3 regions of the Brevibacillus sp. HB1.1 genome follow, and region 3 is predicted to be linked to each of the others. Evidence: predicted binding sites of a transcription regulator. Region 3 holds the regulator's gene; each other region holds the start of a gene.
What was found. Region 3 encodes LexA, which represses DNA repair genes until DNA is damaged. Its sites were predicted from a motif close to CGAACATATGTTCG; they were not measured.
Positions count from the first base shown of each region.

Region 1: the regulator LexA is predicted to act here: its motif matches at 1,391-1,404, upstream of uvrB (excinuclease ABC subunit UvrB).
Region 2: the regulator LexA is predicted to act here: its motif matches at 2,692-2,705, upstream of HPY27_RS23480 (WYL domain-containing protein).

Region 1 is NZ_JABMIV010000004.1:13,995-24,560, forward strand. It holds gene uvrB (excinuclease ABC subunit UvrB) at 1-1,312, opposite strand, end outside; gene HPY27_RS12660 (flagellar hook assembly protein FlgD) at 1,493-2,425, shown strand; gene HPY27_RS12665 (hypothetical protein) at 2,490-4,199, opposite strand; gene HPY27_RS12670 (PDZ domain-containing protein) at 4,321-5,682, opposite strand; gene HPY27_RS12675 (S41 family peptidase) at 5,698-7,167, opposite strand; gene HPY27_RS12680 (murein hydrolase activator EnvC family protein) at 7,258-8,460, opposite strand; gene ftsX (permease-like cell division protein FtsX) at 8,488-9,384, opposite strand; gene ftsE (cell division ATP-binding protein FtsE) at 9,374-10,060, opposite strand; gene HPY27_RS12695 (iron-containing alcohol dehydrogenase) at 10,398-10,566, shown strand, end outside.
Region 2 is NZ_JABMIV010000010.1:216,623-227,188, forward strand. It holds gene HPY27_RS23465 (copper resistance CopC/CopD family protein) at 1-449, shown strand, start outside; gene HPY27_RS23470 (YcnI family copper-binding membrane protein) at 465-1,088, shown strand; gene HPY27_RS23475 (MFS transporter) at 1,364-2,605, shown strand; gene HPY27_RS23480 (WYL domain-containing protein) at 2,760-2,984, shown strand; gene HPY27_RS23485 (hypothetical protein) at 3,083-3,346, shown strand; gene rsgA (ribosome small subunit-dependent GTPase A) at 3,590-4,675, shown strand; purine riboswitch at 4,814-4,915, shown strand; gene HPY27_RS23495 (xanthine phosphoribosyltransferase) at 5,144-5,734, shown strand; gene HPY27_RS23500 (nucleobase:cation symporter-2 family protein) at 5,767-7,077, shown strand; gene HPY27_RS23505 (VanZ family protein) at 7,744-8,880, shown strand; gene HPY27_RS23510 (hypothetical protein) at 8,979-9,203, opposite strand; gene HPY27_RS23515 (chymotrypsin family serine protease) at 9,239-10,342, shown strand; gene HPY27_RS23520 (protoglobin domain-containing protein) at 10,348-10,566, opposite strand, start outside.
Region 3 is NZ_JABMIV010000001.1:277,343-287,908, forward strand. It holds gene crcB (fluoride efflux transporter CrcB) at 1-61, opposite strand, end outside; gene HPY27_RS01170 (DUF896 domain-containing protein) at 157-354, opposite strand; gene yneA (cell division suppressor protein YneA) at 431-766, opposite strand; gene lexA (transcriptional repressor LexA) at 929-1,552, shown strand; gene HPY27_RS01185 (DUF456 domain-containing protein) at 1,603-2,088, opposite strand; gene HPY27_RS01190 (DUF4269 domain-containing protein) at 2,197-2,772, shown strand; gene HPY27_RS01195 (sensor histidine kinase) at 3,312-4,694, opposite strand; gene HPY27_RS01200 (response regulator transcription factor) at 4,697-5,380, opposite strand; gene HPY27_RS01205 (ParB N-terminal domain-containing protein) at 5,606-6,370, shown strand; gene HPY27_RS01210 (EamA family transporter) at 6,389-7,240, shown strand; gene HPY27_RS01215 (pyridoxal-phosphate dependent enzyme) at 7,263-8,276, shown strand; gene HPY27_RS01220 (GNAT family N-acetyltransferase) at 8,639-9,529, opposite strand; gene HPY27_RS01225 (CD3324 family protein) at 10,219-10,482, shown strand.

The DNA.
Region 1 (10,566 bases), on a different contig from region 3:
GGATTTCGCCAATCAAATCGTCAATCTGTCCCTTGATCGGACGTACCGTAACCGTTGGGTCAATCAAGCCTGTCGGACGAATCACCTGCTGCACCATTTCTGGGCTGTGCTCCAGCTCATAAGGACCCGGCGTAGCTGAAATGTAAATCGCTTGTTTCAGCTTTCCTTCAAACTCCTCGAACTTGAGTGGGCGGTTATCGCGTGCAGAAGGCAGACGGAATCCGTGATCGACCAGTACATCTTTCCGTGCGCGGTCACCGTTATACATCCCCCGAACCTGTGGCAAGGTCATATGCGACTCATCCATCATGACGATAAAATCTTCTGGGAAGTAATCCAACAAGGTATACGGAGCATGCCCGGCAGGCAGTCCTGTCAGATGGCGCGAGTAGTTTTCAATACCGGAGCAAAAGCCCATCTCCATCATCATCTCAATATCATACCGTGTACGTTGCTCCAGTCGCTGTGCTTCCAAGAGCTTTCCCGCATCACGGAATTCTTTCAGTCTTTCTTCCAGCTCGGCCTCGATGCTTTGGACAGCCAGCTTCATTTTCTCCTCGCGCGTCACATAGTGAGATTTAGGGAAGATGGCAATGTGATCACGCTGTCCCAAAATCTCGCCGGTCAGTACGTCAATCGAAGTAATCCGCTCTATTTCATCTCCAAAAAACTCAACGCGAATCGCCTGCTCACTCTCTGAGGCAGGGAAAATCTCCACGACGTCACCCCGCACACGGAACGTACCGCGCGTGAAGTTGATGTCGTTGCGTGTGTACTGGATATCGACCAGACGATGCAAAATCTCGTCCCGTCCTGTTTCCATGCCAACACGTAAAGACAAGAGCAACTCCCGATACTCTTCAGGCGAACCTAATCCGTAAATGCATGAGACGGAGGCAACAATGATGACATCTCGGCGTTCAAACAACGCACTGGTAGCCGAGTGACGGAGCTTGTCGATCTCGTCGTTAATGCTCGAGTCTTTTTCAATAAACGTATCCGAGTGGGGAATGTATGCTTCGGGTTGATAGTAATCGTAGTAGCTGACGAAGTATTCCACCGCGTTGTTCGGGAAAAACTCCTTAAACTCTGCACATAGCTGAGCGGCCAGAGTTTTGTTGTGTGCCATCACGAGTGTTGGCCTGTTCACCTGAGCAATTACCTGGGCAGCCGTAAAAGTCTTTCCCGTTCCCGTCGCCCCCAGCAATGTCTGGTGTCGCTTGCCAGCTTGTAACCCTGCCACCAGCTCGGCAATGGCGGTCGGCTGGTCACCGGACGGTTGAAACTCCGATACCAATTCAAAACGCTCCATTCCCTCGTTCATCTCCTCATAGCATGACTGTTTCTACTTCCATTATAACACAATTCCGGCTAGTTTAAGCCCAAAATTCGAACAAACGTTTGTCTTCATCTTTCCACCGATTTGTCCGATATAAGATGAAGGAAGTGCAAACATGCACAGATAGACTCGCCACCTTCAGGGAGGATTGACATGTCAGATACCGGAACAACCGTTAAAAATAATCCATATATACAACCTCATTTGAGCTATAAAGGCAAAAAAGAATTCACCACCGAGCTCGACCAAAATGCCTTTATGAAGCTCATGCTCGAGCAGTTAAAACATCAAGACCCTATGTCCCCAATGGACAACTCTCAGTTCATCCAGCAAACAAGTATGCTGACCATGGTAGAAAAAATCACAAAAATGACCACGCTGATGGAGCAATCGAACAACAGCATGGTCACTTTGGAGAAGTATGAAAAGCTGGTAGGTCGTACTGCTTCGTATTCCCTTACTACAAAAGACGAGATGACGGGAGAAACTAAGACGGAGAAGAAAGAAGGCGTACTTGATGCCGTATACATGGATCAAGGCAAAATCTACTTCCGTATCGCAGGCGAATCGACACCGATTCCGCTGGCAGACGTCTCCGGATTGGAATCGCAAGGTCTGGCCGGCAATACGCTCGACAACAGCGTGAAGTACATGGAAATGATCGGTCGTGAGATTTCCTATAAAGTAACAAAGGAAGTCGACCGGGATGGCAATCCAGATACCAAAAACGACGTTTCCAAGGTTGATGAAATCTTGAATGGCGTCATCACTGGCTTTACCACCAAAAACGGTACCGCACAATTCCAACTGGATAATGGATCAACCGTAAAAGCCGAAGAAATCGTAGGCATGACGGTGAAACCTGAAAACAGAACAATGGGCAACTCCCTTGCCTATGCGCAAATGATCGGCTACAACATCACGTACAATCAGTCTCAGACGAATCCGGACGGTACCACTACCAATACGCCTCTTACAGGCGTGGTCAAAGCTGTCAGCATGAAAAACGGAGTAGTCGAATTCGTCCTCAAGGATGATAAGAAAGTCGCTCTCAACCAAATCACGGGATTCGAAGCAACTGCCTAGAATCGTATACAAAAAGCCGCAACTCTTCGAAATCGGAGAAGGCGGCTTTTTCTTATACAGGGTCCTATTCGTTTACGATCACTTTTCCGGTTATCGCATCCACATAAAATGTATCATCTACTTTAAATTCTCCCCCGCAGAAGCAATACGAGCGAGTCTGACGAAACGAAAGGTCATAGCCGAGCTTCCATGTAATCGTGTTTTTCTCGTAATCCGGCTGGTGGATGTAGGTCAGCTCAAGTGGAAAGGTTTGCAGTAAACGGGTCATGGCCACTTGTTCTTTAAGTGCTTGGGAATGGGCCGGGTATTTGACACTGGCCGGTTTGTTTATGCTTACCTGTTCCCATGCACCCGTCCATGAATCGATCCGAATCGTATACATCCCGTCCTCCACACTCTGATTGATCCCATAAACCGGAATGCTGTTCACGAGAGGATCAGCTACGATCGAGGTGTACCTTTTATTTCCATCCTCCGTTATTTGGAGTTGATTGCTTCCAGACGGAGTCAGTCTTTTCAAAAGCTCATCCGCTTCTATTCGATCTCGCTTCTTATCCGTTTTCACATTAGACCAATGCGGATTGTTCACCCTCGTAGAAAATTCAAGCAGTTCACCAGTCTTTGCATCCGTCACGAGAAGATGATGCTGCTCGCCGTTACTACTTCCCTCGGGAAAGGTAGCCATTCGTGATATCTTGTCGGCATCGGGAACCCCCTCACCAAAATTTCCCCATATGAAATAACGAAGGGCTGGACCATCATCGTAACTCGCCTCGTAGATGGATAGCGACAGCTTTTCTGTTTCGATTCGAAACAACATGCGTAACAAATCACGCGCTTGCGACTCTGTTTGCGCTACCCACTTCTCACCTGTTCCTGTCACATTGATGGTCTGAGACGGATTGGTTGTCCCTCGGGTATTCTTTGTTACTAATCGTTTGCCACTAAAGGCATCTAATGCACTACCTGTATGTTGCTGCGTTATAATTCCATTTTTCAGGACATAAGCAAGCTTTGCTTCTACCTGATCGCTTTGCTTATGAATGGGCAATAAATAAACAAGTTCCAATGGACGGCTTTCTTGCCACTTTCGTACAGCTTGTTCGGAAGAGATGACGCGCTGTGGAGATGGGAGTGAAGCGGGACTTACTTTTTCGTATAGCCTGCCATCAAAAGTGGAAAACCAAACAATTCTTCCCGATGCATCAAAACTGACGAGACAATCATAATCGTCATCGAGTACAACATTATTCAGGACTCGCACCAGTCGAACCGTCAACAGGTCCTTATTTTTATATACCTCTCTCGCTTGATAGGCGTTACCTGTACCTGTTCCCTGCAAACCAGCGACAAAAGCCAGCGCACGTGTTTTGGCCTGCTGCTCAGTCGGGTAGGCAGGCTTTGTTGCTATTTTCGGAGTAAGTTTCAGTCTGAGCAACTCCCCTGTCTGTCCGTCGAAAATCGCATCATCCATGGACGATTCGGCCTCAGCAGCAGACTGTGCAAACGTGACCACCACCCCGCTAACACCAGGTCCATCCACATCGCCACCGTAAACGACATAGCGCGAAGACAGCTCCGGTAAAAGCTTGACTAGCTTTTGGACACCTTTCGTCACGTGCATCGGGACAGCCACAACCGATTGAGCCTGCGCTACGGTCACAGGACTCGTTGCGCCTACTCCTGATAAGGGGGAGGCAAAAATTGTGGCTGCAGCTAATGTACCCGACAAAAACCACGAGACCGTTCTTTTCACTTTGAACACCGAACCCACTCCCTCTTTTTTCCTCCTACATTGAGACGCAACTGCCACCAGTAAGTTTCCGAATGGACAAGCTTTTCTAGAAAAAAAGAAGGTATGCATTTTTGACTGCATACCTTCTCCCCAACTATCCTTATGCTCCTACATTCAGCTTCTCCAGCTTTTGCTTGATCAGCTCGACTACACTGGCGCGTTTCAAATCAACAAATGCACGGGTATTTGCATCCGGAACCACAATGATCCCCAACTGGTGATGATTACCCGCATAGACTGCACACTGTACGAACTTCAGCTCGCCTTCACGCGTGAGTACTTCCATTTTGCAAAAGGCAGGATTGGCTTGTAGTGCTGGATACAAATCTTCTTTTTCCCGCACCGAAATGCCATTTACTTTCACGATAATCTCACCGGGCGTGATGCCGATTTCCTCTGCTCTCGTCCCTGGAATGACACCCATTACTTTTACACCACGTGAAGACTGGATGAAATAAGGCGAACGCTTTCTTTCTTGATACTGACTCCAGAAAAACAACGCCTCATGACCGAATAGTGCAAAGATCGCGGCCAGCAAGATCAACGGATAAAACCATACAGCCAGAGCACATAACCCCAACAAACCAATCGCATACAGTGTCAAATTTTTCGCAACCTGCGTTGCTTTTCTATAAGGTGTCATCGTTTGCGTCATATCGGAGAACCCGGTCACCGTCGGCAAAAGCATCAGTCCGAATGAAGCGGCTTCCGGCGAAAAGAACGGCCACCCCGGATACAATGCACCACTGATAGCACCTGGCTCCAACTGTACGAACAACACGGCTGGCGTCAGCCAAAAAGAATGAAGCAAATAGGCACCGACGATCCGACCACGCTGCCCTTCCACGAATAGCGGAGAAGCGTCCCGCCCACCATTCCAGCGTACGAGCATCGCTTCAATCAGATGCATGACCGCAACTAACGCAAGCAACGGCAAAGGTTTCGCCTGACGTATCATTTCCCAGACATAGCTCAATCCAGGAACATCCGTAACCGGTGGAATGACCTGTGTGATCGCGTGTAAAATCGCCAAAATCCCTGCAGCATATGCGAAACAGAGAAACCGTAAACGAATCAACGCCAAGATGAGCGCCAATCCCCATAGTATCCACAAATCCTGTGCTTGCACGACCACGCCGAGTCCTGCACTAAGAAGAGAAATAAGCAAGCCTCCCACCAAGCCCATCCCTACTGCCCGTATCGTCGAGAGCAAGGGTGACTGAATGCGTGCAGAAAAAAGCTGTCTTTCCAGGTTCATCTGTCTGCGATAATGCAAATAAATAAAAACCAGAAAGAGATAGAAAACAGGATTGATAAAAAATGCGGCAAAGCCATATGCAATGGTAAGCATATCTGCCTGTATCGCCAATTGCCTCACCTCAACTAAAAGAAAGAAAAACCACGGCATTTGATTTGCCGTGGTTATCATTTCTACGGAAAGCAGGGAATTACCTGCTTCCATTTTCTTGATTATTCATTACTTGCCCGTAACTACATCCAGAGCTTTTTGCAATTGCAGGTCATTTTCTGGCTTCGTCATCGTTTTACGGAGACTTTCTTCCAGCGAAGAGCGTGTCTTCGCGTCTACTTTACCAGTTACCTCAAGCTTGCTGGAGGTTTGGAACTGCTTGATTGCTTCCTCTGTCTTTTCATCAAAATAGCCATCTTCGCGTCCTGGGGACAGATTCAAGCCCTTCAGGATGAGCTGCAGGTTTTTCACGTCAGTACCAGCCATGTCGCGCTGCAATACTTTATCTGCCGGCAACAGAGTTGCGTTGAAATAGTCTGGTTGCTTGACTGCAAAATCTGGCGTAATGCCTTTTTTATGGACCCATTCGCCCTTCGGCGTGACCCACTTGGCAATCGTCAGCTTCAATTGGCTCTTGTCGTTCATTTCCATTGTACTCTGAACGGTTCCCTTACCAAAGGTCTTCTCGCCGACCAGCTTGTAGTTACCGCTATCCCGCATGGCACCTGCCAAAATCTCCGAAGCACTGGCGCTTCCGCCATTAATCAGTACTGAGATTGGATAAGACTTAGCAGCTTCTGTTGTCGAGAAATATTCTTCTTTTTGCTGTCCGCCATTTCCATACTCGATTTGCACGATCTTGCCTTTATTCGGTACGAGGATTTCTCCGATTTCTTTCACAGCCAGCAAATACCCGCCCGGATTGCCTCGAACGTCAATTACCAAACCGCCAATTCCCTTCTGCTCGAGAGCAGCCAGCTGTTCTTTGAAGTGCTTAGCTGTGTCTGTAGAGAATTGGGTAATGTTGATTACGCCTACTTTAACACCGTTCTTCTCGAGTATCTGACTGTTTACCGTCTCAATCGGAATATCATCCCGCACACACACGATGGTAAGAGGCTCTGGCACTCCGGCTCTCACTACTTTGAGAACCGCCTTTGTACCTTTAGGCCCGCGAATCTTCGTCACTGCCTGATGCAGGTCCAATCCTTCAAGAGATTCATCATTTACACTCAAAATTTGGTCGTTTGGTCGCAGCCCTGCACGCTCCGCTGGAGAGTTTTTGAATGGTGAAACAACCGTTACCCGACCATTTTGCATCGTAACTTCTGTCCCGATCCCTTGGAAAGTCGAGTGTAGGGTAGATGTGAACTCCTCAGCAGAACGAGGGTCCATGTAATCACTGTACGGATCTTCGAGCGACCCGACCATTCCGCCAATTGCACCTTCTACTAATTGCTCATTGGTGACATTTTGGATGTAATCTTTCTTGATCGTGGAAAACGCCTCGTACAACTTCTGGAACTCTTTCGGATAATCTCCGCTCCCAGAAAACAGCGCCATGCTGGAAGCTGTTAAAGCCCCACCTTGACTTGAACTGGCGCTAGCCGATGTCTTCATGATCGCCATCGTAATAAAACTGCTGGCTACCATCGAGATGAGTACAAGCGCGATTACGGTACGTCCTTTCCATCTCACTGTTACGTCACCATCCTTTGTGCTACCGGAAAAGATATGCTGCTAGTTTATGCATGTTCCGTTAACAATATTTGTCTGGTCGCACGAGGTTTACTTCAAATACGGCATTGGGTTGACCTCAACATCGTTTTTATAAACGGTAAAATGCACGTGATTCCCAGTTGATCGACCGGTAGAGCCTACCTCCGCTATCTTTTGACCTCTCGATACGGACTGGCCAGCAGACACCTTGATACCGCCCTCGCGAATATGGCCATACAGGGTGGTATATTCCGCGTTATGCTTGATCATTACAGTATTCCCGTAGCCGTTGGAATATCCGGCATAGATCACTATTCCGTCAGCCGCAGCCATAATTGTAGTTCCTTTTGGTGCTGCCATATCTAAACCATTATGCCCAGCAGATCTACCCGTAAACGGGTCCTTTCGTACACCGAAACCAGAAGTGAAGCGAAACTGACCACTCGCCACTGGTAAAGCAAACTTTCCGCCCTTGTAGCTTGTACTGGAAGAACTCATCGCTCGTACTCGCTCGGCGTATTTCGCTGATTCCATTTTAGTGATCGACAAGAGCTCCTGTCCATACTGAACAAAATCTTCTTGAAGGGCGGATTCTTTCTTTTCCAATTCAGCCTTTACCACCATGCTTTGCTTAAACTGCTTGTCCAATTCGACTTTGAGCACCTCAGCCTCATCGAACATCCCAGCGTACACAGTCAGTTGATGATCAATTTCTTTCTTTTTGGTCTCGATGGTTTCCTTATCGCGAATGTTATCCTCTAAAATACGCGTGTCCTGCTCCAAAATAAGCTGCAAGGCCTGCATACGCGTCAAAAAGTCCCCAAAGTCAGAGGAGCCGAGAAGTACATCCAAATAAGAGATCGTACCGCGTTCATACATGGAAGTCACACGCGTTCTGAGTAAGGCATCCCTTTTGGCTACGCGGTCTTTTGCTTCATCCAACTGATCCTGAGCGTTTGCTGCTTTTTCCTTGGTATCATCCATTTGCTGCTCAAGCTTGTCCAGCTTTTTCTGTGTATCGTTGCGACGCAAATCAATTTGCATCAATTGCGTCTCCAAGCCTTTTTTCTCTTTTTGCACGACATTGATCTGTTCTTCGGTCTTCTTCAATTGCTGCTGCTGGCTTTTCTTCTTCTTTTGGATGTCTTTTAGCTCTCGATTAATCTTGTCCAAAGAAGCCTTACTAGGCGCTGCCAAGCTCACATTTGTCGGGAGCACAGTACCGACTACAAGCCCAGTGATTACGAGTGCTAGCAGGATTCTCTTTCTCATGATACTCCTCCCACGCTCTTCAAATTATTAAACTCGCAAGAAGCGACGTACGGACACCAAACTTCCCCATATCCCGATGAATGCGCCAATCGCTAGCAAAGCCAGCGCCACTTGATACACGAGCGGGAATAGCGGCAACAGTTTAAACAGTTGGGAAGCTTCAAAGCTGGAGTGAATGGCATCCAGAAGGTAGTAATATCCAACCATTAACATAATGGTAGGAATCAATGCCCCTGCCACACCCATCAACAGCCCTTCCACAAAGAATGGCCAACGGATAAACCAGTTCGTGGCCCCAACCAACTTCATGATTTCAATCTCTCTGCGACGTGCCACAATCGTCAGCTTAATCGTGTTGGCAATCAAGAACATCGCTGTAAAGCCAAGTCCAATAATAAAGGCAATCCCGACATTACGAACTGCTCCTGTCAAGGAAAACAGCTTATCCACAGTGCCTTCCCCATAGGTTAGGCTTTTGACATACTGGAGATTTTTAATTTGAGCGGCAACAGCAGCAGTGTCTTGTGGTTGCTTCGTTTTTACGGTAAACGCATCCGGCAGAGGATTGCTCTCCTCCAAGCCTTCAAATAAGTATGCTTTTTCACCAAGGCTCTCTTTAAACTGCTTCAGACCCTCGTCTTTCGGTATAAATGAAACGGATTCCACTTGCGGAAGTTTCTTGATGTTGTTCTCAACCTGTGTGATGTTTTCTTTTGTCGCCAGCAAGTCCATGAAAACGCGAATTTCCACTTGTTTTTCGACGGATTGTGCAAAGTAATTGACGTTCATCGCCAACACAAGAAAAACTCCCAAAATAAAGAGGGTAATGGTCACGGCACTAATAGAAGCGAACGACATCCAGCCGTTCCGCCCGAGGTTTTTGACCCCTTCACGGACATGGCGCCCCAGCGTCCTAATCTTCATAACCGTATTCCCCTCTCTGCTCATCACGGGCGATTTGGCCTGCTTCGATCGCAACCACCCGTTTTCTCATGGTGTTTACAATTTCCCTGTTGTGTGTCGCCATGACGACAGTCGTTCCTCGCTGATTGATTTCTTCAAACAGCTTCATGATTTCCCATGAGGTCTCTGGGTCCAAGTTCCCCGTTGGTTCGTCCGCGATAATAATTCCCGGACTATTCACCAGTGCACGCGCTAAAGCAACACGTTGCTGCTCACCACCGGACAACTCGCTCGGCAGCATTTTTGCTTTATGCTTGAGCTTTACCAGTCCCAAAACATCCATCACGCGCGGCTTGATTTGTTTGGGATTACTCTCGATTACTTCCATCGCAAATGCGACGTTTTCGAAAACAGTCAATGTCGGCAGCAGCTTGAAGTCTTGGAATACAACACCGATACTGCGGCGGACTAATGGAATTTGACGTTCTTTAATTCTGCTGACATTGAAGCCACCCAAAAAGATTTGTCCTTTCGTCGGCTTCTCTTCACGGTACATCAATTTGATAAACGTAGATTTACCCGCTCCACTGGGGCCTACTACGTACACAAATTCACCCTTTTCGATTCGAATGTTGATACCTTTCAAAGCATTCGTACCATTCGGGTATGTTTTCCACACATCGAACATTTCGATCAAGCAAATCACATCCTACTTCGTCAGATCCTTCTTTATGTATCTTGATCCTGATTTTTTGTTAACGGTAAAATCGACAAAACCCCTCTACCCACTAGCAACCGCTGCCATACCTTGTTGAAAAACAGCGGGATTTCCCATCTTATCCATTATACCACCACGATTCAAGGATGGTATCCACTAAATCTCTCATTTCTTGTCGAAACAGCTTCGATTGTTAACAACTGTCACGAATTAGGGAGAAAATAAGATTGCACATTCCCGCCTAGCATCATGGAAAACAGTTGGCTACAATGAGTGTGACAAGAGGTTATTCATGTAAAAAGGAGCTGGATATAACGTGGAAAATTTTGTTTACCATAACCCGACTCAGCTGATTTTTGGACGGGGTCAATTGGCCCAGCTCGAGGAAAAAGCAAGACAGCTAGGTCCCACTGTTCTTTTGGTATATGGTGGTGGCAGTTTCAAACGAACCGGACTCTACGACAAAGTAATTTCTCTCCTCCAGT
Region 2 (10,566 bases), on a different contig from region 3:
CCATTTTGCTGAGACTGTTGCATGTATTGACGGTCGCCGTGTGGATGGGGGCACTTGTCTACTTGCTACTAACAGTCAAGGTAGCTGAAAGAGGACAGGAGTCGTTCAAGAGGTTCTTTTTGCAGACAGTTGCTGTGGCGGCAGTGCTTGCTGTTGTGACGGGTGTTGTCATGCTCATCGTGCAGACGGATGTCATGAGTATTTTCCAGAGTACAGCGGCATGGAGCTATCTGTTATATGGAAAAATAGCAAGTGTCTGCCTCATACTTCTTCTAGCCTTTAGGCAAACAAGACGTTGGCGGACGAAAAATACCTTGCAGCCCGCTTACTTGCGTTGGGAAATAATATTCGGGATTATCGCTGTTCTGGCTGGACTTTGGATGAGCCAGATCAACTACCCGACTGCGACGACAAATAATCAGGCCGTGATTCAAAATGATAAAAACTAGGGAGGATTTCATACGATGAAAATGACAAAATGGATGAGCAGTGTACTGGTAGCAGGTGCAGTTTTGACATTGGCGACAGCAGCACAAGCACATGTGAACGTATATCCGAAAGAGACTACTACAGGCTCCTATGAAAAATACTCAGTGCGTGTCCCAGTAGAAAAAGACGTCAATACGACAAAAGTGAAGCTGGAATTCCCGGTAGGTGTGAAGGTAAATACTGTACAACCGATTCCGGGCTGGACCTACGAGTTCGAAAAAGATAAAGACGGTGTGAACACAGCGCTTGTGTGGACAGCAACAGAAGGCGGAATCAAGGCGCATGAGTTCCAAGAGTTCACGTTTGTAGGGGCAAACCCGAAAGAAGAAGGCCAATTGGCTTGGAAGGCTTATCAGACCTATGCAAATGGCGAGGTTGTGGAATGGACAGGGGACAAGGATTCCAAAACGCCAGCATCTGTTACTACCATTAAGGCTGGTGTAGGCGAAGCGGGGCATGAGCATGGACAAGAACAAAAGCCAGCAACCGCTCCTGCCGGAGAAGCGGCTGGTGCAGGCAGCAACAATACCTTGCCATTGGTACTTTCTGGTTTGGCGTTGCTGATTTCCATCGTTGGTCTGTTTAGAAAAAAAGCGTAAGTGCTTCATAATCAAGCTGTGCAGTGTGTCCAATCATGCTGCACAGCTTTTTTCCATTGTATGACAATTAAAATCATTCTATAATAGCTGTAATTACTTTCGGAGGTGCATATCACATGTTAAAAACACTATTCAGAGCAAGCAAGTACACAGAAGGAAAAATAGGAACGGCAGCATGACGCGTACGCATTTTGCACAGTAGAGGATTGTAGAGTAACAATCAGTATGTGATAACGGAACGCGTCATCTGCCTAAAAAAGGTGGATTCTGCTTCCATGTCTATGAATGCGACAAAAGTATATACGATCAAAAGCTTTTTGACTTCCCTGGCCAATACGACCATGTTCACGACCTATGCGCTTTACTACATCGTGACACTGGGTTTTAACCCGTTTGAATTGCTTTTGATCGGGACGGTATTGGAGTTATCCGTGTTGGTGTTTGAAGGGATAACAGGAGTAGTTGCGGATACGTACAGTCGCCGTCGCTCCGTCATTATCGGGATGTTTTTGCTGGGAATCGGATTTGCAATGCAGGGGATTGTTCCCACGCTTGATGCTTGGGTACCGTTTATTTCTGTCTTCGGCTTGGTGCTGTTTTCGCAAGTCGTCAGTGGTCTCGGGTATACGTTTATCAGTGGAGCGGATACTGCATGGATTGTGGATGAGGTCGGAGAAGAGAAGATCGGTACGATTTTCATGAAGGCCAAGCGCTACTCCTTGTTTGGGAATCTGCTCGGGATTGCACTGAGTGTGGCATTGGCAACACTCGCTCCCAACTTGCCTTACCTCATAGGTGGCCTCATGTATCTGGGGCTTGGTGTCTTTCTGATTCTGTGCATGAAGGAGACCGGTTTTATTCCTCGTGAGCGTGAGCAAGGTGCTTCCCACGTGAAGGAAATGATTCAGACGTGGACTTCGGGTGCCAAAGTGATTCGCAGCCAGCCGATTCTGATGTTGATCTTGTTCGTGACGCTATTTACGGGTGCAGCTTCTGAAGGGTATGACCGTTTGTGGGAAGCGCATTTGATCGCAGAAATTGGCTTTCCAGAGCTGGCTGCTATTTCGATGCCAATGTGGTTCGGGATCATTGCCGCACTCGCAAGCTTACTCGGCCTCATCGTCGTAGGCGTTGTGGAAAAAAGGCTGGATGTGAACAATGAGCGGGTTGTCCTTGTGGGCATGTTCACGTTGACGGGTCTCAAAATTGCAGCGATGATTGCTTTTGCCTTTTCTCCTAGCTTTAGCTGGGCGTTAGTAGCATTGCTGTTGATCGGTGTGATCCAGTCATTAAGCAGTCCGCTGTATGATACGTGGCTGAATCTGAACATTGAGAGCAGTGTGCGAGCGACGGTTTTGTCGATGATGGGTCAGTCCAATGCCTTGGGACAAACGGCGGGTGGTCCGGCTGTCGGATGGATCGGGACCCGGTTTTCGATTCGCGCTTCGCTGGTTGCGGCGGCCATCTTGTTGGCACCGATTCTGATTGTGTTCGGACGTGCGCTTAGAAGGCGCTGAGTTGTAACAAGCATAAGGCATGTGTCCATTTTTAGGGCGCATGCCTTTTTTGTTGAGGGAATAGTTGGGTGTTGAAAACAAACTTGCGAACAAATGTTCTCTTTTGGTATGATGATCTCAACAACAAGAAGACACATTTTGTGGTGGTGGCAGCATGATGATTTTGGAGTTGAGAAGGTACGCGGCCCGGCAGCAAGCAGTGGAGATCATCTATTTGAAGAAGAATGGAGAGGCTAGCAGGCGTACGATCCGTATTGTGCATATTGATGAGAGCAAAGGGAGCTTGAAAGCATACTGTTATAGGAGGAAGGCGTTTCGCGTGTTTGTGTTGGATAACATTTTTGCGATCGCACCTGTGTCTGGTCATTTTGCCGGATGAAAAGGAATCATCCTCCACGCCCCCAGCCTGTTCCAGCGGTACTATGTTATACTAAATAGGTAAACAACTTCAAAAAAGAGGAAGGGCGGGGACAAATTATGGAGTTCTTCATTGTCATCGTCATCATGTTTTTGATCGTAGTATTTGTCTTGGCGTCCAAAGCTGCAAAAGGCGGAAGTGGGCGCTCTCATTCCTCTTCAGACAGTGGGGGCGGAGCCTTCTATGTCGACAGCAATCACAATCACCATCATCGAAATCACGACTCAGGCGATCGTTGGGATAGCTATGACAGCGATAGCGGAAGTGGTGGAGACAGTGGTGGTGGCGGAGATAGCGGAGGAGGCGGCGGCGGGGGAGATTGACGCTGTTGCATTTTGTTTCATTATGGTACAATAATTGGGAAATATGATTCCAAACCTGAATGATAGGTTTGCTAAAGGAGAGATGTTTTATGGTAGCCATCAAATTTGTTCAGAGTGTCGTAGTCGGGGTCACAGGAATCCTCCTTTCAAGCGAACAGTAATATCGTTCACCAAATGAGGATTCGACTGTGACTGGTTCTGGCTGATAGCCATATATTTAACCAATTGCAGGGGGAATCCGCAGTGAATCAACTAACCAATCAACAAGTATTGCAATCTATGGGCTGGAATGAGTATTTTGCTAATCATTTTGCCCCTTATGCCGAGCAAGGCTACAGTGTGGGACGTATCACACTCGAACATAAACGTATTTATCGTCTGTGGAGTGAGCATGGTGAACTCTTGGGCGAAGTAACGGGTAAGCTTCGTTATGAAGCCATCGGACGAGAAGATTTTCCGGCTGTCGGGGACTGGGTAGTGATCAGTGCCCGTCCTGAGGAAAAGAAAGCTTCCATCCACGGACTTCTTCCACGTAAGAGCAAGTTTTCCCGCAAAGTAGCTGGGGATACAGTGGAAGAGCAGATTGTGGCCGCAAACGTCGATACCGTTTTCCTTGTGAATTCCTTAAATAATGATTTAAATCTGCGCAGGATAGAACGTTATCTCATTCTTGCGTGGGAAAGTGGAGCCAATCCGGTGATTGTGCTATCCAAAGCAGATTTGTGTGACGATTTGGATGCATGTTTGGCAGAGATAGAATCAGTCGCAATCGGAGTGCCTGTTCACGTAGTCAGTGCTGAGCAGGGAGAAGGACTGGATCAGCTCGACCCTTATCTGGGCGAGGGCCAGACGATTGCCTTGATGGGTTCCTCTGGTGTTGGCAAATCCACGTTGATCAATAAATTGAGCGGAGCGGAAATGCAAAAAGTCAGTGGCGTGCGCGAAGGTGATGACCGTGGCCGCCATACGACGACCCATCGCGAACTGTTCCGATTGCCGAGTGGTGCTCTGATGATCGATACACCGGGCATGAGGGAGCTGCAGCTCTGGGAGGCAGATGAAGGCTTCCGCGGTGCCTTTGACGATATCGAGTCCATTGCGGAAACATGCCGTTTCAATGATTGTAAGCATATGCGAGAGCCTGGCTGTGCTGTTCAAGCTGCCATCCAATCTGGATCATTGGAAAAAGCACGCTTTGACAGTTACCTGAAGCTTCAACGAGAATTGGCACATCTGGCGCGCAAAGAAGACGCAAGGCTTGCAGCTGCTGAAAGGGATAAATGGAAAAAGATCAACGTTCAAATGCGGGAGAAAAAACCGAAGCGATAAACACGAGAGCCCTTGAGAAATCAGGGCTCTTTCCTTTATATGGACAAGTAAGCGCTTCCTTTTGTTTTCAAAAATTAACGCTTGCTCATAACGCGAGAGTTATGATAGATTTGGTCAATACTCGTTATTACACTTCGAAATAAATAGATATAGGTAGCTCGTATAATTTTGGGAATAAGGCCCATCCGTTTCTACCAGGTGACCGTAAATCACCTGACTACGAGTGAAAGTGCGTCTAGGGTTCCGTTTCTTTCCTATTCGAATAATAGGGTTGAAAGAAAGCTGGTCCGAGCGACGCAGGCACGATTGATGTGTCACACCTAAGGGATAAAAGCCCAGAGGGACAGTTTCACTTGGCGTTGGTTTGTTACGTAGCCCGCTTGTGACACTGTCCGCTCTGGGCTTTCTATATTTCAGCAGGCTACAGATATAAAAGTGGCCGGAACCATACCCGAGGAGGAAGAATTGATGAAAGAATTACAAGAGCGCATCGTACAGGACGGCAAGGTACTGTCGGCATCCGTTTTGAAGGTGGATGCGTTTTTGAACCACCAGGTAGATCCACAATTGACGATGAAGATCGGACAGCGTTTTGCCGAGCTGTTCGCTGGTGAAAAAATCACAAAAGTCGTGACGATTGAGGCAAGTGGCATTCATTTTGCAATGGCGACTTCCTTTGCGTTGGGTGTTCCCTTTATCTACGCGAAAAAGAAAAAAGCTGTCACGTTGACAGAGGAAGTATACTCTGCTCCTGTTCATTCCTTTACTCGCCAGGAAACGTATCAAATCAGTGTTTCCCGTCAGTATTTGTCTAAAGAAGACCGCGTATTGATTGTCGATGACTTCTTAGCTACGGGAGCTGCTCTGGTGGGACTTACGAATATTATCAAAGATGCCGGTGCTCATCTCGTCGGGGTTGGCGCTGTTATCGAAAAAAGCTTCCAGGAAGGCCGTGGTCTCTTGGAGCAAGCTGGCGTACGAATCGAATCATTGGCACGTATTGAATCGATGTCACCAGAAGGCATTCACTTTATTGAAGAAGAGCCTGCACGCGTATAATCAAAAAATGAATAGGAGGTAAGGGTTCACTCATGCTAGCCAAACATAAAATTGTTACTTTGGGCTTACAGCACATCCTCGCCATGTATGCAGGAGCAGTCGTCGTACCGTTGATTATCGGTGGTGCTCTGAATCTGACTCCTACGCAAATCGCTTATTTGATTGCTGCCGACCTTTTCACATGTGGAATCGCGACGCTCTTGCAAGTCCTTGGCACGCGTTATACAGGGATTCGCCTTCCCGTTGTGCTAGGATGTACGTTTACGGCAGTAGGACCGATTATCGCGATTGCTTCTACGAGCAATTTAGCGACCGCTTACGGTGCCATCATCATATCGGGTATATTCGTTGTCTTGGCAGCTCCACTGTTTGGCAAGCTGCTGCGCTTTTTCCCAACCGTGGTACAAGGTTCAGTCGTTACGATCATTGGTCTGTCGCTCATTCCCGTTGCGATGAACAACGCCGCTGGCGGACAAGGCATGCCGGACTTTGGACAACCGCACAATTTGCTTTTGGCTTTAGGAACGTTGGTTATCATTTTGCTTATTAATCGTTTCTTTACCGGATTTATTCGTGCGATTTCCGTATTGCTCGGGTTGATTGTCGGTACGGCTGTAGCTTATATGATGGGGATGGTCAGCTTCGCGAGTGTAGCGGAAGCCTCCTGGTTTAGCGTGGTTGAACCGTTTTACTTCGGTACACCACAGTTCAGTATTGTCGCCATTGTTACCATGATTCTCGTCAACATCATCAGCATGGCTGAGTCCACAGGTGTTTACTTTGCACTCGGTAAAGTGACCGATACAAAAGTAACAGATCAAGATGTAGTCAAAGGATTGCGTGGGGAAGGGGTCGCAATTGTACTGGGCGGCATTTTCAACGCATTCCCTTACACGGCTTTTTCGCAAAACGTTGGTCTGGTTTCCTTGACTGGCATTAAATCGCGCGATGTGATGATTGGTGCCGGTGGAATTCTGGTTGTTCTCGGACTACTGCCGAAGCTGGCTGCTTTGACAACGGTCATTCCTAACGCGGTATTGGGTGGAGCGATGATCGCTATGTTCGGGATGGTTGTTGCATCTGGTATTAATATTCTCTCGCAGGTTGACCTGAACAAAAACGAAAATCTGCTGATCGCTGCTTGCAGTATCGCTGTTGGACTAGGCTCTGCTGCAGTTCCAGCGATGTTTGATCAACTGCCTACGTTGGCAAAAATGATGCTGCAAAATGGTATCGTGACAGGTTCTTTGACTGCCGTCATCTTGAACATCTTGCTCGTTCATACGAATAAAAAAGCATCTCAGACTGCTCCGGCAAATGTAACTGTTTCGGAAGCGTCTTAACCTTATCAAACAATGAACCGCCATTTCCTGGTTAGACAGGGAGTGGCGGTTTTTCCTTTTATCGTGGCTGCGGTGGAGAGAAGAATATTTCCAGTCTAGGCTCCAGGCTCCGTCCTGCAGGAGGCCAAGACTGCCCGCTTCGAAGGGACTCGCGGGGAAACGCAAAAGTGGTAGCCGCTTCGTAGCTCGGGCACGTTGCGTTTCTGTTGCCCGCGAATCCCTTCTCCGCTCGGTAGGACTCCACAAGTCGCTACGTCTGGAAATATTCTTCTCAGGCGTAACTGATGACATCTCTTTCTAAGGTTTTTAAAAATCGATTAACACGGAAATTCGTAGAGGAAACAGGAGAAATAAGCGAAGATCTTTAGGACACAGACCGAGGCGCAATGAAAAAAAGAGAAACAAGCTTTTAGCGTCCACCTCTGAGACGCCTCCTGAATGGACCACTTTGGACGCGGGTTTCGCTTTTTTTCATGGAGTCGGGTAGTCAATCCTACTGCGGGTGGCCCAAGAAGCTGAGCGTTTTCTCTTGTTTCCTCCCCACCACTACAGCAACAACTTAGGATTCCTCATGTGAATAATTTAGTGGGAAATGGAAGAAAGATAGAAGGAATCCGATGATGAAAATTGCTGCTGTTACCTAGTTATTCAAAAAGGAGTTCTTGCATGTCTCCGTACGTTTTTCCCATTCAATATGCTTTTCTTGTTTTTATGTTAGGGTGCTATGTTTTATTTGTTCCCTGGCTTATTTACACCTATAGAAAAGATGGGTTTTTCAGTTGGTGGCGGTTCATTTTAAGCTCTTCCTTTCTGTTTTATTTGCTATGCGCTTTGTTTTTGGTGCTGCTTCCTTTGCCCGCTACAAGGGACACTTGCGCCATGCAAGCAGAGAATACCGTTTATTATTCGTTGATACCGTTTACCTTTGTCCGTGATATTCTCAAGGAAACTTCGTTTGTATGGTCACAGCCATCCAGCTATATTCAGCTCGTGAAAAAGCAAGCATTCTTGCAAGCCGCTTTTAATTTTTTGCTATTATTCCCTTTCGGCGTCTACCTTCGCTACTTTTTCCAGAAGCGGGAATATTGGAAACGGGCTTTGGGGCTCGGCTTTGCGTTGTCACTGTTCTTTGAAGTCACACAATTAACAGGGATCTATGGAATTTATCTTTGTCCGTATCGCCTGTTCGATGTCGATGATCTCATACTCAACAGCAGCGGTGCTTTATTTGGTTTTTTCGTTGCACCGATTATACTGGCTTTGTTCCCGTCTACTAAGAGCATAGCAGCGAAAAGAGCCAGTGTGATGGAGAGTGATATCGTCCTCCCAGTACCGCAGTTGCTGGCGTTGTTGATCGACTGTATCGTAGTCCAGTTTATGTCCGGTCTATTTGACGTTTTTCTTCCGTTTGGCTGGCTGACAGAGCTGATCAGTACCTCACTCGGTATAGTGCTTGGCTTCTATTTCATTCCGCTATTATGGAATGGAAAGACGATTGGAACAGCGATTTTGCGGTTCAGACTGGTGAACGAAGATTCCAGAAAGCCCTCCGCAACATCTTTATTCAAGCGATTTCTCGCCCTGTATTTCACATGGTTTATCATGTATACCTCGAATGCAATCAGTCAAATAGAAAGATGGATGGAGTCGGCCTTTTATCCATTCCTCATCCTTTTCACCTTTGGCGTCATCGTAGTAATTACGCTTGCACTCCTCATTCATGGTCTGCTCGTTTTGTTTTCCCGAGGCAGGCGCCGATTTTATTTTGACTATGCATCCGGTCTCAGACCCAGTCGAAAATAGTGCTCGCAAGATTTTGGTAGATACGTCTGGAAACAGGAGAAATAAGCGAAGATCTTTGGGACACAGCCGAGGCGCAATGGAAAAAGAGAAACACGCCCTTAAGCGTCCACCTCTGAGAAGCCTCTTTGAACCTCTACTTTGGACGCGGTTTCGCTTTTTCCATGGAGCCGTGCAGTCAATCCCCCAAGCAGGTGGCCCAAGAAGCTGGAGCGTTTTCTCCTGTTTCCTCCCACCACGACAGCTCGAACAACAGGTTCTAAAAAAGGCTTCCCCGCAATGACAAGCGTCCAACAGTGCTGGCCAAGTTTTACATACGATGACATGTAAAACAAACTACCTCCAGAAAGGAAGGGGTGCCATGGCAACCTTTCAGGAAGCGCTTCTGGCCAAGAAGCATTTGGTCAAAAGGTGGAAGCGAATGCCGGGCGTAATTGGCATCGGGATTGGCTATGCAAACGGAAATAACAAAAAAGACGGCGCCTGCATTGTGATGTATACCGTAAATGCGAGTGCCGCCGTGAAGAAGGTATGCCCAAGTTGCGTCCGTGTCAAAAGTCAGGTGTCGACAGCCCATGTATCCGTTCCTGTTCGAACGGTCACCTCTGGACGGTGCCATTGTCATCCTGCTGTACGTCCCTCTGCAACGAATTATCGCAGCAGAATCAGACCTGTGATCGCTGGATACAGCATCGGCTATCCAGGGGCGTCCGGAACGGCTGGGTTAATCGTTGCGCGAGGAGGCCAACGGTTTGTGTTGAGCAACAATCACGTCCTGAATCGAAACAATACGAGTGGCTATACCGAGACCATCCAGCCTGGCGGAGCAGACGGAGGTCGTTCAGGAAGAGATCGAATCGGACGCTTGTATCGCTATGTTCGTCTTCGGAGAAATGCAGTGAATCGAATGGATGCAGCGATTAGTATCCCTACTTCCAATCGACTCCTTGCCCCTCGGTATGCAACAGTAGGCAGAGTACCAGGTGTTATACGTTCGTATGGCATCGGGCGCAGATTGAAAAAAGTGGGCCGTTCATCAGGGCTGGCATGGGGAACGGTTGAATCCATCCACACCGATATTGATGTCAGTTACGGGAACTACGGAGGGCTGGGGACCATCCGTTTTCAGAATCAGACGGTCATCAGAAGTACGGTTCCCATCTCCTTACCTGGAGATTCTGGCTCTGTTTGGCTGACTGCGGGCAATTACGCTGCAGCCGTGAATTTTGCTGGTTCAGCCAATGGCAGGCTCTCGATTTCGTATCCGGTTGTCTGGGCATTGCAAGCGCTTGGTGTCGGGGTAGCAAGATCAGCAGGGAGAACTGGCAAGTCAGTTGCCAAAGCCAAAAGAGTCAGGAGAAACAACGCTCGTACGAGACCACTGTCTGCCACTGAGTTAAACCGTGTTCAAACAAAAAAAGCTGCCTCCAAAAGGCAGCTGAGCAAGAAAAAGACGAATAGATAATAGCATTAGGAAACTTCTTTGGCTAACTGATCCAGTATGTGGAGAATGCGGTTTGAGATATCTTCTAGCGTATCAAACGCAGCTTCTGCTTCCTCTAGTTTTCCTTGCTTGACGAAATAGTAAATCCGCCGAACAGTTTCGTGGAACTGTCGATGAGGCACATCTAATTGCTTGAAAGAGGGCAAGGTGCTCACGGATGGATTGTTCAGGGCTTCGTCATACCA
Region 3 (10,566 bases):
ACAATAGGTAGCGCAAAAGAGAGCCAACTGCTCCTCCAACCGCCACAGCTATCCACGCCATCGCTTTCCCTCCCTGGCTATCACAGCTTATGTATGTCACAGAAAAAGACACCCTAGCGTCAAGCGAGGATGTCTGTCGTATCAGTAATTGTTATCTTACTGTTTTGGCTTATTTTCTTCAAGGTCTTCCACATAACGGATGGAATCCAAATTTGCTCTCAATGAAAGCTTAACGGCGTCAATGTACTTTTGGCGCAATGCTTTTTGTTCGAGCTTTTCCTCTTCGGTCAAACCTTCTTCGCGCGATTTTTTGACCAATTCGTTGATGCGTTTAATTTCTGCGTCAGATACCACTGCTGGTTCCTCCCACTCTGTAGTAGTGCCGCTTCATTATACCACATTCGAATGATCCCGCAAGACAGCCGAACACTTACGGAGTATCAGGAAGGATGAGAGTCTGACCTGGGTAAATCCTGTTGCTCTCTAAACCGTTCGCATCCTTAATTTCTATTATATAGTCCCGAACATCCATCTGATCTGTATTGTATTGAACAGCTAACGACCATAGGCTATCTCCAGATTGTACGGTTACTTCTATGCCTTGTGGCTCCTCCATTGGCGAAGAAGCAAACACTAGTTCGGTTAACAGGTAAAAAAAGAGAGTAAATGTAATAAGAAACAAGAGAGCTTGTCCTCTCGTGATACCAAAACGAACACGACGTTCTTCTTTTTTCTCGAAACGATTACGTACTGTCAATGAATTCATAATAATGGCCTCCTCACAAACATACGTTCTGATCACTTGTAGCCTCATAATAAATGAGAACATATGTTCATGTCAACAAATAATCGAACTTATGTTTGTCGAACGCAAGCTCCCATGGTATAATATAGGAAAATATGTTCGAGAAATCAGGGGTGTCTTTCTATGTCAAAATTATCGAGTAGACAACAAGCCATCATCGAGTTCATACGAAAGGAAGTTCGTGATAAAGGATATCCGCCATCTGTACGTGAAATTGGGGAGGCTGTTGGACTAGCTTCCAGCTCAACAGTACATGGGCATTTGGCACGCTTAGAGAAAAAAGGCCTCATTCGTCGAGATCCTACCAAACCTCGTGCCATCGAATTGCTATCAGATGAAGATCGTTTTCAAGACAATTTCGAAGACTCTGTCGTCCGTGTGCCAGTAATCGGAAAAGTAACCGCTGGACAACCGATTACTGCCATTGAGGATGTAGAAGAGTACTTCCCGCTTCCAGACAATATCGTGACTTCTGACAAGGTCTATATGCTGCGCGTCTCCGGGAACAGTATGATTGATGCCGGAATTCTCGACGGAGACTACGTCATTGTTCGCCAACAGCACGTAGCCAACAATGGTGATATTGTCGTAGCCATGACAGAAGAAGACGAAGCGACCGTTAAAAGATTTTTCAAAGAAAAGAATCACTTCCGTCTCCAACCGGAAAATGCCACGATGGAACCGATCATCCTGGAGCATGTCACTATTCTCGGTAAAGTCATCGGTGTTTATCGACTCATTCACTAGTTCCCACGTAAAAAAGGACAGCCGAGGCTGTCCTTTTTGTTTTCTGTCTATTATCTGGCGATAAAAAACCAGATGATCATCGTAACTTGCAAGATGACTTTTACGACTGCACTACCTAAAAATCCGATCAGTGAGCCTACGCCCGCTTTCACTGCTCTCTCCATCGACTGCTTCTGCACCATCAACTCTACGAGAACGACGAATACGAACGGTAAGATCAGCATACCAAACGGTGGGAAAACGAAAATCCCGAGGATAATACCGACCGCAGCAGCAATGGACGACCATTTGGACCCTCCATACCTTTTCACGAAGTACATATTCGTCAGCAAGTCAGCACCGTAAAGCAGAATGCTTAGAACGACCATTCCCCACCAAAAGGATGCCGGCAATCCCGCTCCCGGATCTGCAATGAAAAAGTGATAGAGCAAAAAGCCCGCCCACAGTAATATCGTATCAGGTAAAACGGGTAAGAAAATTCCTGCGATGCTTAGCAAGAACAATAACACAACCACTACCCACAAAAATATTTCCATCTACTACACTCCCTTCATTTAGGTATACGAGTGATTATCGATTTCGTTGCGTACTTATTCACTTTTGTCTAAACTTTTTTAAAAGAAAGCAGACATGGAGGTAGTCTCATGAGAAATTGGCATGATCTCTCCTACTTGGGCAGAGGGACGATTCGCCAAAAAGCAGCGTGGGAAGCGATTCAACAGACGCACATCATGGAAGTACTATCCGATTACCATCCAGTGCTTGCCGGAACCATCCCATTGGACATTGATGTTGTGCAAAGCGATCTGGATATTATTTGCGAGAGTCATGATCTGGAGCAGTTTGAGCAGGCTGTTCGTACAGCATTTGGCTGTTTGCCCGGATTTGAAGTGACACACTCAGATGTGAATAGTACGCCCACGTGCGTTATCTCGTTTTTCACAGCTGGCTTTTGGTTTGAATTGTTTGCTCAACCGGTAGCTGTCGAAAAGCAAAACGCCTATCGTCATATGGACATCGAAGCACGATTGTTAGTCATAGGAGGCTTGGATGCGTATAAACAGATCAGGACTCTGAAGCAAAGCGGCATCAAGACAGAGCCTGCATTTGCTCGATACTTTCATATCCCAGGTGATGATCCATACGAGGCTTTGTTGCAATTGGAGCCGTTAACAGACCAGGAATTACGACAAAGAGTTCAGCTGCTGCGAAAGGATTAATCTTCGAGCAAAGAGCCAATCTCTGCTGCTTGAAAGCAGGAAGGATGCATCGCTTTCGGGCGAAAAGCTTTTTGAATGCGGGCTTTTTCGTTTCATGTCTCGCAACGCGCTTTTAACCTATATACTTAAAACCTTGTCAACGCTTTAATGGTCGTTCATATGTGGAAAATAAAATATGTAACTGAGGCATTGGAAGGCTACCTCTTTTCAAACCCCTTTAAACGGAGCAAATGAACTTACCATTAAATGCAGTGATGTGGGATATTACTATCAAAGGACAATAGTTTAAAATCACTGTTCTAACAAGTGTCATATCAAGGTAATGAAAGATGAAATAAGCTTCTCTCCCATATGAGAGAAGCTTATTTCATTATTATTCTTGTTTTCAGATACAAGCCGAACATGATTGAGGGCTTAGCAGGTAAACTGGATGTAATAATGATACTGGTTATATGCACAAAAACCTAGACGGGTTTCCATCTCACGGTAGGCTTTTCGGTTATTTTTTATAGAAAAGACACCTTCCCCTTTTCGCATGGTTATTCACTCCCTGATCTACGATTGGGGAAATGTAATCGAAATGAGGTTCCCCGATTTGGGCTGCTTTGTACTTGAATTTTCCCGCCATGTAAATCCACTAAATGCTTAACAATTGACAAACCAAGGCCACTTCCTCCAGTATGACGTGATCTGGATTTCTCCACCCGATAGAACCGCTCCCATATTAGTTCTAATTCTTTCTCGGAGATTCCAATTCCCTCATCCTTTACTTCAATTACGGATTCTCTGAGCATTTTCGTTACACTGATCAAAACCGTTCCTTCACCCTGAGAATAACGAATCGCATTATCTATTAAGTTCATTAAAATTTGGTGAAACCGCTGCGGGTCCACCCAAAAGTACACAGGAGGACAAATTGTAAGAGATAACTTCACTCCCAATTCTTCAGCACGTGGTGTCATTTCCTCGATTATTCTTTCTAATAAACTTCGAATAGCGACCCGTTCTTTTCTTAATGTAATTTTACCTTCATCCAATCGACTCAGTGTCATCAAATCGTTGACTACTTGTTCGAGCCGATCAGATTGATCCCGGATGATCGAAATTAACTTACTTGCGCGATTTGGCGTCATTTCTGAATTCTGAAGGAGGGTTGCATATCCTTTCACATATGTAAGGGGAGTACGTAATTCATGAGCTACATGAGATAGGAATTCTCGACGGGACGACCGATAATAAGACAAGCTTTTGGCGAGCTGGTTTACTTGACGAGTGAGTAAAGAGAGTTCGTCTTTACCTTCTAAAACAACTCTTACATCATAATTACCCTCATCGAGATGCCTAATTGCATTGATAACGTTTACAATCGGTCTTACAATATATCTGGATAATAGTAAGCCAAACCCACTCGTGATTAGTAAAGAACCCAAGCCAGCAAGCAATAACATTGTCTGAAGAGACTGTAATGTATCTTTCAGCCAAGTTGGTTTCGTTATAACAACTACCGTTCCTAATAGATTTTGTCCTCGTTGAATGGGACTTTTTGCTAAAATGAGACGATCTGGTTCAAAAACCGTTTGAATCGCTTTTTGATTCGGACTTCCCTGAATCCAATTTTGAACAAAATTAAACAATGAATCAGGTAATCGTTTGGAATCAATAAGCAATTCTCCTTTGGGAGAAAAGACAAGAACAGTAGAAGAAGACTTTTCCTCCATTTCGCCGATATGCTGAAGAGTTTTTCTATTGAAGTCTACGCTTAACATTTGAGCAAAAGTCGATGCATGTTGAGCAAGTGCTAGCTCCGTATAGGATTGATAGTGAAGAGTTATAATTTGGTAGCTGATGGTTCCCAATAGCACAAGCCCTAGAATCATGATACCTAAAATGGTGATTAACAGCTTGGTCGCCACTCGATGCATCGTTATTGAACTCCCCATTTATATCCATAGCCCCACACTGTTTGAATGCCTTCTCCTTGAAAGCCAGCTTCCCGCAGTTTTATACGTAAGTTTTTAATATGAGAGTCCACTGTCCTAAAATCTCCATTGAACGAGTAGTTCCATACCTTGGCTAACAGTTGTTCTCTGGGAAAGACTTGATTCGGATATTGAATGAGAGTGGTTAGCACTTCAAATTCAATCGGGGTAACCTTCATCTTCTTTCCATGAACCCATACTTCTCTTGCTAAGAGACGAATCTGAATTCCTGATTGCTTAATCTCCTGTATTTCTTGCCCCTTTCTTGTCCGGCGTAGTACCGTTTTCACACGCGCCGATACTTCTGCCGGTTCAAATGGCTTCGTTATATAATCATCCGCGCCTAGTTCCAATCCTACTACCCGATCCTCCAGTTCGCCTCGAGCACTGATCAAAATCACGGGAGTTTTATCGCCTGTACGTCTTAATTCTTTGAGTACATCAAAACCGTCTGTCCAAGGCATCATGATGTCCAACAAACAAAGATGAAATGCTTCATTGTGAAGTAACTGAAGCGCCATTGTTCCGTCGCTGGCTGTGGAGACAGAGAAATCCTCCTCTAATATCATACTTAGCAAATCGAGCATGGTCTCTTCATCATCGACGATTAATATCGAAGTGTCCATCATACAACCCTCTCTTTGATAGATATGAACCTTGGTGACTATCATAAATGGAAATTATGGATAAATTATGTAGCAGAACCTTTTTATGGTGATAGTTAACCAATTCTCCAATAAAAATCCTAATTTTCTCCATATCTTTTAGCTAAGATACAGAAATCCCCGGTGCATTATAAAAAGTCAATCAACATGGTTATTATCTGTTGAATCATGAATCAAGGAGGAAAAAACGTGGAAATTCTCTCTCGGCTTCGATTAGTAGATGTAAACCAACTTGCCTTTCAAGAACGAGTAGAACCAGCGCGATTGAACCGAACATGCCAGTCTATTCTTGAAGAAGGAGTCTTGCGTCATCCGATCATAGTTACCCCTCTTATGGAAGGTCGATATTTGATTTTAGACGGAGCCCATCGGACGCAATCATTACGCCAACTAGGATGCATGAAGATCCCTGTTCAGGTCGTGGAAGCATCGGAAATTTCTTTCAACGCATGGGAACATCTCTTGCCACTTGGCCTGTGGATGGATACTTTACAACAGTTGCCAACCCTCCAATGGGTGAGGAAGCTCCGGAAAGAACCCCCTATTGCGGAAGTAGTTTATCCGAATTACACCCAATTTTGGATTTATCCCCACGAAAATTATGTGAATCATTGGATTCGGTTACAAGCCTGGCACCAAATTGTAGAGATTTATACCCAGAATCAATCAGTCATTCGTTTACCGCACGGCAGATACGTTTTCCCAGAATCCAACCATGTTCTATTCCGATACCCCACTCTCACCTTGGACGAAGTGAAAGAAATTGTGTTAGCGGGTAAAGAAGTTCCTGCTGGAGTGACACGTTGTATTGTTCAAGAACGAGTGCTTAATTTGCAAATTCCACTCACGCTTCTAACCTCGCCAATAAGTAAGGATGAGTGGAACCGTTTTTCAGAAAAGAAAGCCAATAAACTACGTCTATATTCGGAAAGCATTTATCTTTGTGAAGCTTAAGTAAAAGAGGTAAATCCGATGTGGTATATGCTCGCATTATTCAGTTCGATTACCTTTGGGCTTGGAAGTTTTATGATGAAAGTTTGTTCAGCCAACCGAGGTTCTACCGTACATTTACTTTGGGGATTGTATTTGACGGGTACTCTCTGTTTTTTTGCTTGGGTTCAATATACAGACGGTTGGATGTTCACACTCCAGGTTCTCCTTGCCGGACTCATAATCGGTGTAGGTACATCCACGGGGAATCTCTTATTTATGCATGCTTTAAAAATTGGGCCAGCTAGTCTAACTTCTCCAGTGGTCAATAGCAATGTCATCTTCACGATTGGACTTTCACTGCTTTTTTATGGAGAGTCACTTTCTCTTCCTCAATGGATCGGCGTTACGCTACTCGTTCTTGCCGTCATGATCCTGCCTATTGATCCAGATGAAAACCTTCGTATCCGAAGCATGAAGTGGTATCTGCTTGTCGTTGGTGCGACGTTTCTTTTCTTTCTCCGTAATGGAGGTCTGAAAGTTACGGAAGAAATGCATTTACCCAATGCCATGATCTTGTTGATCGGATACTTCTTTGGATTTATCTTGTTTTCAATAGAAATTCTACGAAAGAAGCATGTAGAGATGCCCAGAACACACAAACAAATAGGAGTTCGTTGGGGACTTGGATCAGGCATCTTCTCCTTTGCTGGTATGCAAATCTATGCGGTCGCCGTAGCAAATGGGCCCGCTAGTATTGTCTCTCCTATCTTTTCTACCAATAGCTTAGTAGTTGCTCTTTTGTCTATTTGGATTTACAAAGAACGACTTTCTTTCCTGCAAACGATTTCGCTCATTCTGCTCTTTGTTGGTTTGATTTTTACGCGACTTTAATTCTTACAAAGAGGTGTTAAAGATGATAGCTACCAATATTGTAGATTGCATTGGGAATACCCCTATTGTCGCTTTAGAAGATGAACTGGTTCCGAATGGAAAGAAGCTGTATCTTAAACTTGAATATTTTAATCCGAACTTTAGTGTGAAAGACCGTACCGCCATAGGATTGATAAAAAAAGCGATGGATCAGGGAGAAATAAAGCCCGGAAGTATTTTAATCGAGTCTACATCGGGAAACCTAGGGAAATCTTTGGCGATGCTCGGAGCTGTGTATAAGTTCCGTGTCCTAATCGTTGTAGATCCCAAAATTAGCCCAAATCTTCTTAAATGGTATAAAGCATACGGAGCAGAAATTGATATGGTGTCCGAACTTGATGAGGATGGTGGGTATCAAAAAACACGATTCAGGCGTGTTCAGGAATTGCTTCGTCAATATCCTGAAGCGTTTTGGCCAAACCAATATGACAATCCCAATAATCCTTTATATCATTTTGAGACTACTGGAAAAGAAATTATCGATTTACCAATCGACGCAGTTGTAGGTGCTGTGAGTACAGGAGGACATCTTTGTGGCATTGGAAGGTTTGTCAAAGAGAACAAACCAGAGATGAAAGTAGTGGCTTGCGATGTAAAAGGATCAGCGATATTTGGCCATATGTTCAAGCCTTACCTGATTAACGGAGTTGGATTGAGTTGGAAGACTGAAAATACCGATTTATCTGTGATTGATCATATTTGTATGGCAAGTGATCAAGAGGCCATATCTGCTTGCCGTATATTGTCCAATGAACACGGAATGATGATTGGAGGTTCAGGGGGCTTATCTGTGGTAGCTGCCTTGACTTATCTGAAACATACCAGCGCAAATGCTGTATTAGCTATTATCCCTGATACTGGGATTAACTACTTAGATCAGATTTACGACGATGAATGGCTTTCCACCAAGGACATAAGACTTCTTAATAAATCGGAGTTGAAAAATGTAATTTCTCATAAGAAGCTTCTAAGTACCTATGAAATCAGTCAGAGATAGTCCCGCTTGTTCGTTAAGAAAAAGCTATCTCGTATACCACGCCTGTTGATTAACCATATAGTAGGTTTTTAATCCGTGCCAAGTAGATATGCCTCTCCAATCTTTTGGCGAATCGCGAAGATTATCAAGAACTAGACAAGTTACTCCCATGGTCAAAAATGTTGCCAGCTACGTGTCGAATTAATAATAAATAGCGTAAAGTAGTCCCTATCCGTTTCAAGGTGGGGACTATTTTACGCTTACGTAATAACAGTTTTTTTGTTTGAGCTCATGCGCGTCGGTATAGTCTTCTACTTCTACCCCTACTGCATCTTACTCGCTCCAGGCTGTTCTCTTGAATCTGAATATCGTACGTAGACCTATTATGCGTGTGAAGTTAGCGGGAAACGAAAATGTTCTGTCTCCATTTTGAACGAGGGACGAACAAATAAGACATCGTCCGTCGTTGTCATCAAAGCAGATTGGATCTTCTCATTCTCACTATCCGGCATAAAGTGAAAATGAATGATCGTTGTCTCAGCCGATACCAAATGAGAAATGACTGCTTCTATATCAATTGGTTTTTTACTTACCAAATCAAATACATGCAGTTGGTCATCTTCTCGTTCAAATAATACGATCACATCCTCCTCTTCGACATAATAAATTGCATCCCGAAAAACGAGGAGAAAATAAAACATCAACAGATGCTCACTATCCTTGACGCCCAATCGCGATGATACGGGGATTCGCTTGGCGGCAAATTCCTTCATGACGAGATAATCAGCCTCGCTATCAACATCTAGCTTGCGCAAGACCGATTTTTGTTCTACTTGTTTTTTCAAATCAGATACCAATAAGCAAAAACTACTTTCCTGTACTCTCTCAAATCCAAATTTCGGATAAAAATCGAGCACGGTATCATTGGCATACAAAAAAATAGAATCGTATTCCTTCTCATATATTTCAAGAATATGGTTCATCAATTTCGCTGCCAATCCTTGGTTGCGATAGGCAGGATGCGTCATGACTGTTCCAATCTGAAGTACCTTATAGTCTTTATCATTGGATGTCACGATCATCTTACTTACGGAAGCGTTGGCAATAACCTGATCCCCATCCAGATAGGAATAGCAGACATAGTTATCATTCCAAAAGCCCTTGTTATACCATTCTTTAAAATTGAGCTGAAAGACCAGCATAGCGAGGTCATTAAAGCTTTCCTTGTATGTTTCGATATGCTTGTAGTCACTAATCAATCGATATTCACCCATGTAAAAACCTCCCATTCTGTTGTTTGTGCTGTTTGTAATCATTCATTCCTTTTCAGCAATCCCTTCTTTCCAATAAAAAAGACCACAAGAAGAATTCTCTTCTCATGGTCAAATTTATCGTTGTGATAAACATACCTATCCCAAATAGAATAGATATCATGCACAAACGTGAAATTTGTTTGAATGAGATATAATGCCTTCTAATCGCTTTTGAAGAAAGGTACAAAAAATAAACCAAGGGCGCGCCCTTCATTTGACCTTTTCCCCTATAAAATTCGTTAGAATTTTACTTAGCGATTATCAGTTTCATCATATTCAATCAAAACCTCTTTTCACGTTAGGTACTTTTACTATATTTGACTTTCAATAAATTGTAAATGAGCGATCCTTTTCTTTATCCTCGTCGCGAAGTATCATTATACAAAAAAGTCATTTTCTTATATAATTACAAATACTCCCTTTGCTTACACAAAGGGAAAACCGGACCTCGAGGGGGGTGTACCAATGGCGAATGCTCTCAATTTGCCACATACCGCAGCGGCTCATGCAAAGCCTAGAAATAGTGAGGCGATACTTTGCATGAGGTGGTCTCTCGTTTAATCGAATCATCGCCTTCATTTGCGTATCTCATTTCCTATTTCTTGGCTTTGCCCCTTATTTGCCTATCTATAAATAAGGAGCGAGCAGAAATGAAATGTGTGAAAGCAAATTTAATCCTTCCTGAATCGTTACTCGCAGAAATTCAAAAGTACGTGCAAGGAGAAACCATTTATATTCCGAAGACAAAAGTAACCCATCAAAAATGGGGGACGCGCACTGGCGGGAGAAAACTCCTGGATGAGCGGAATACGGCTATTAAAAGCAGCTTTCAGGCCGGGACGGCTATTTCGCAGTTAGCGGAAGAATACTTTTTGTCTACAGAGACGATTAAAAAAATCGTGTATACCAGATAGACGTTTATAAAGCACTGACGACCTTTCCATTCAGGTTGTCAGTGCTTTTTTATGGCGAGTTTTTTTACGAAATGTCTTCTCCCT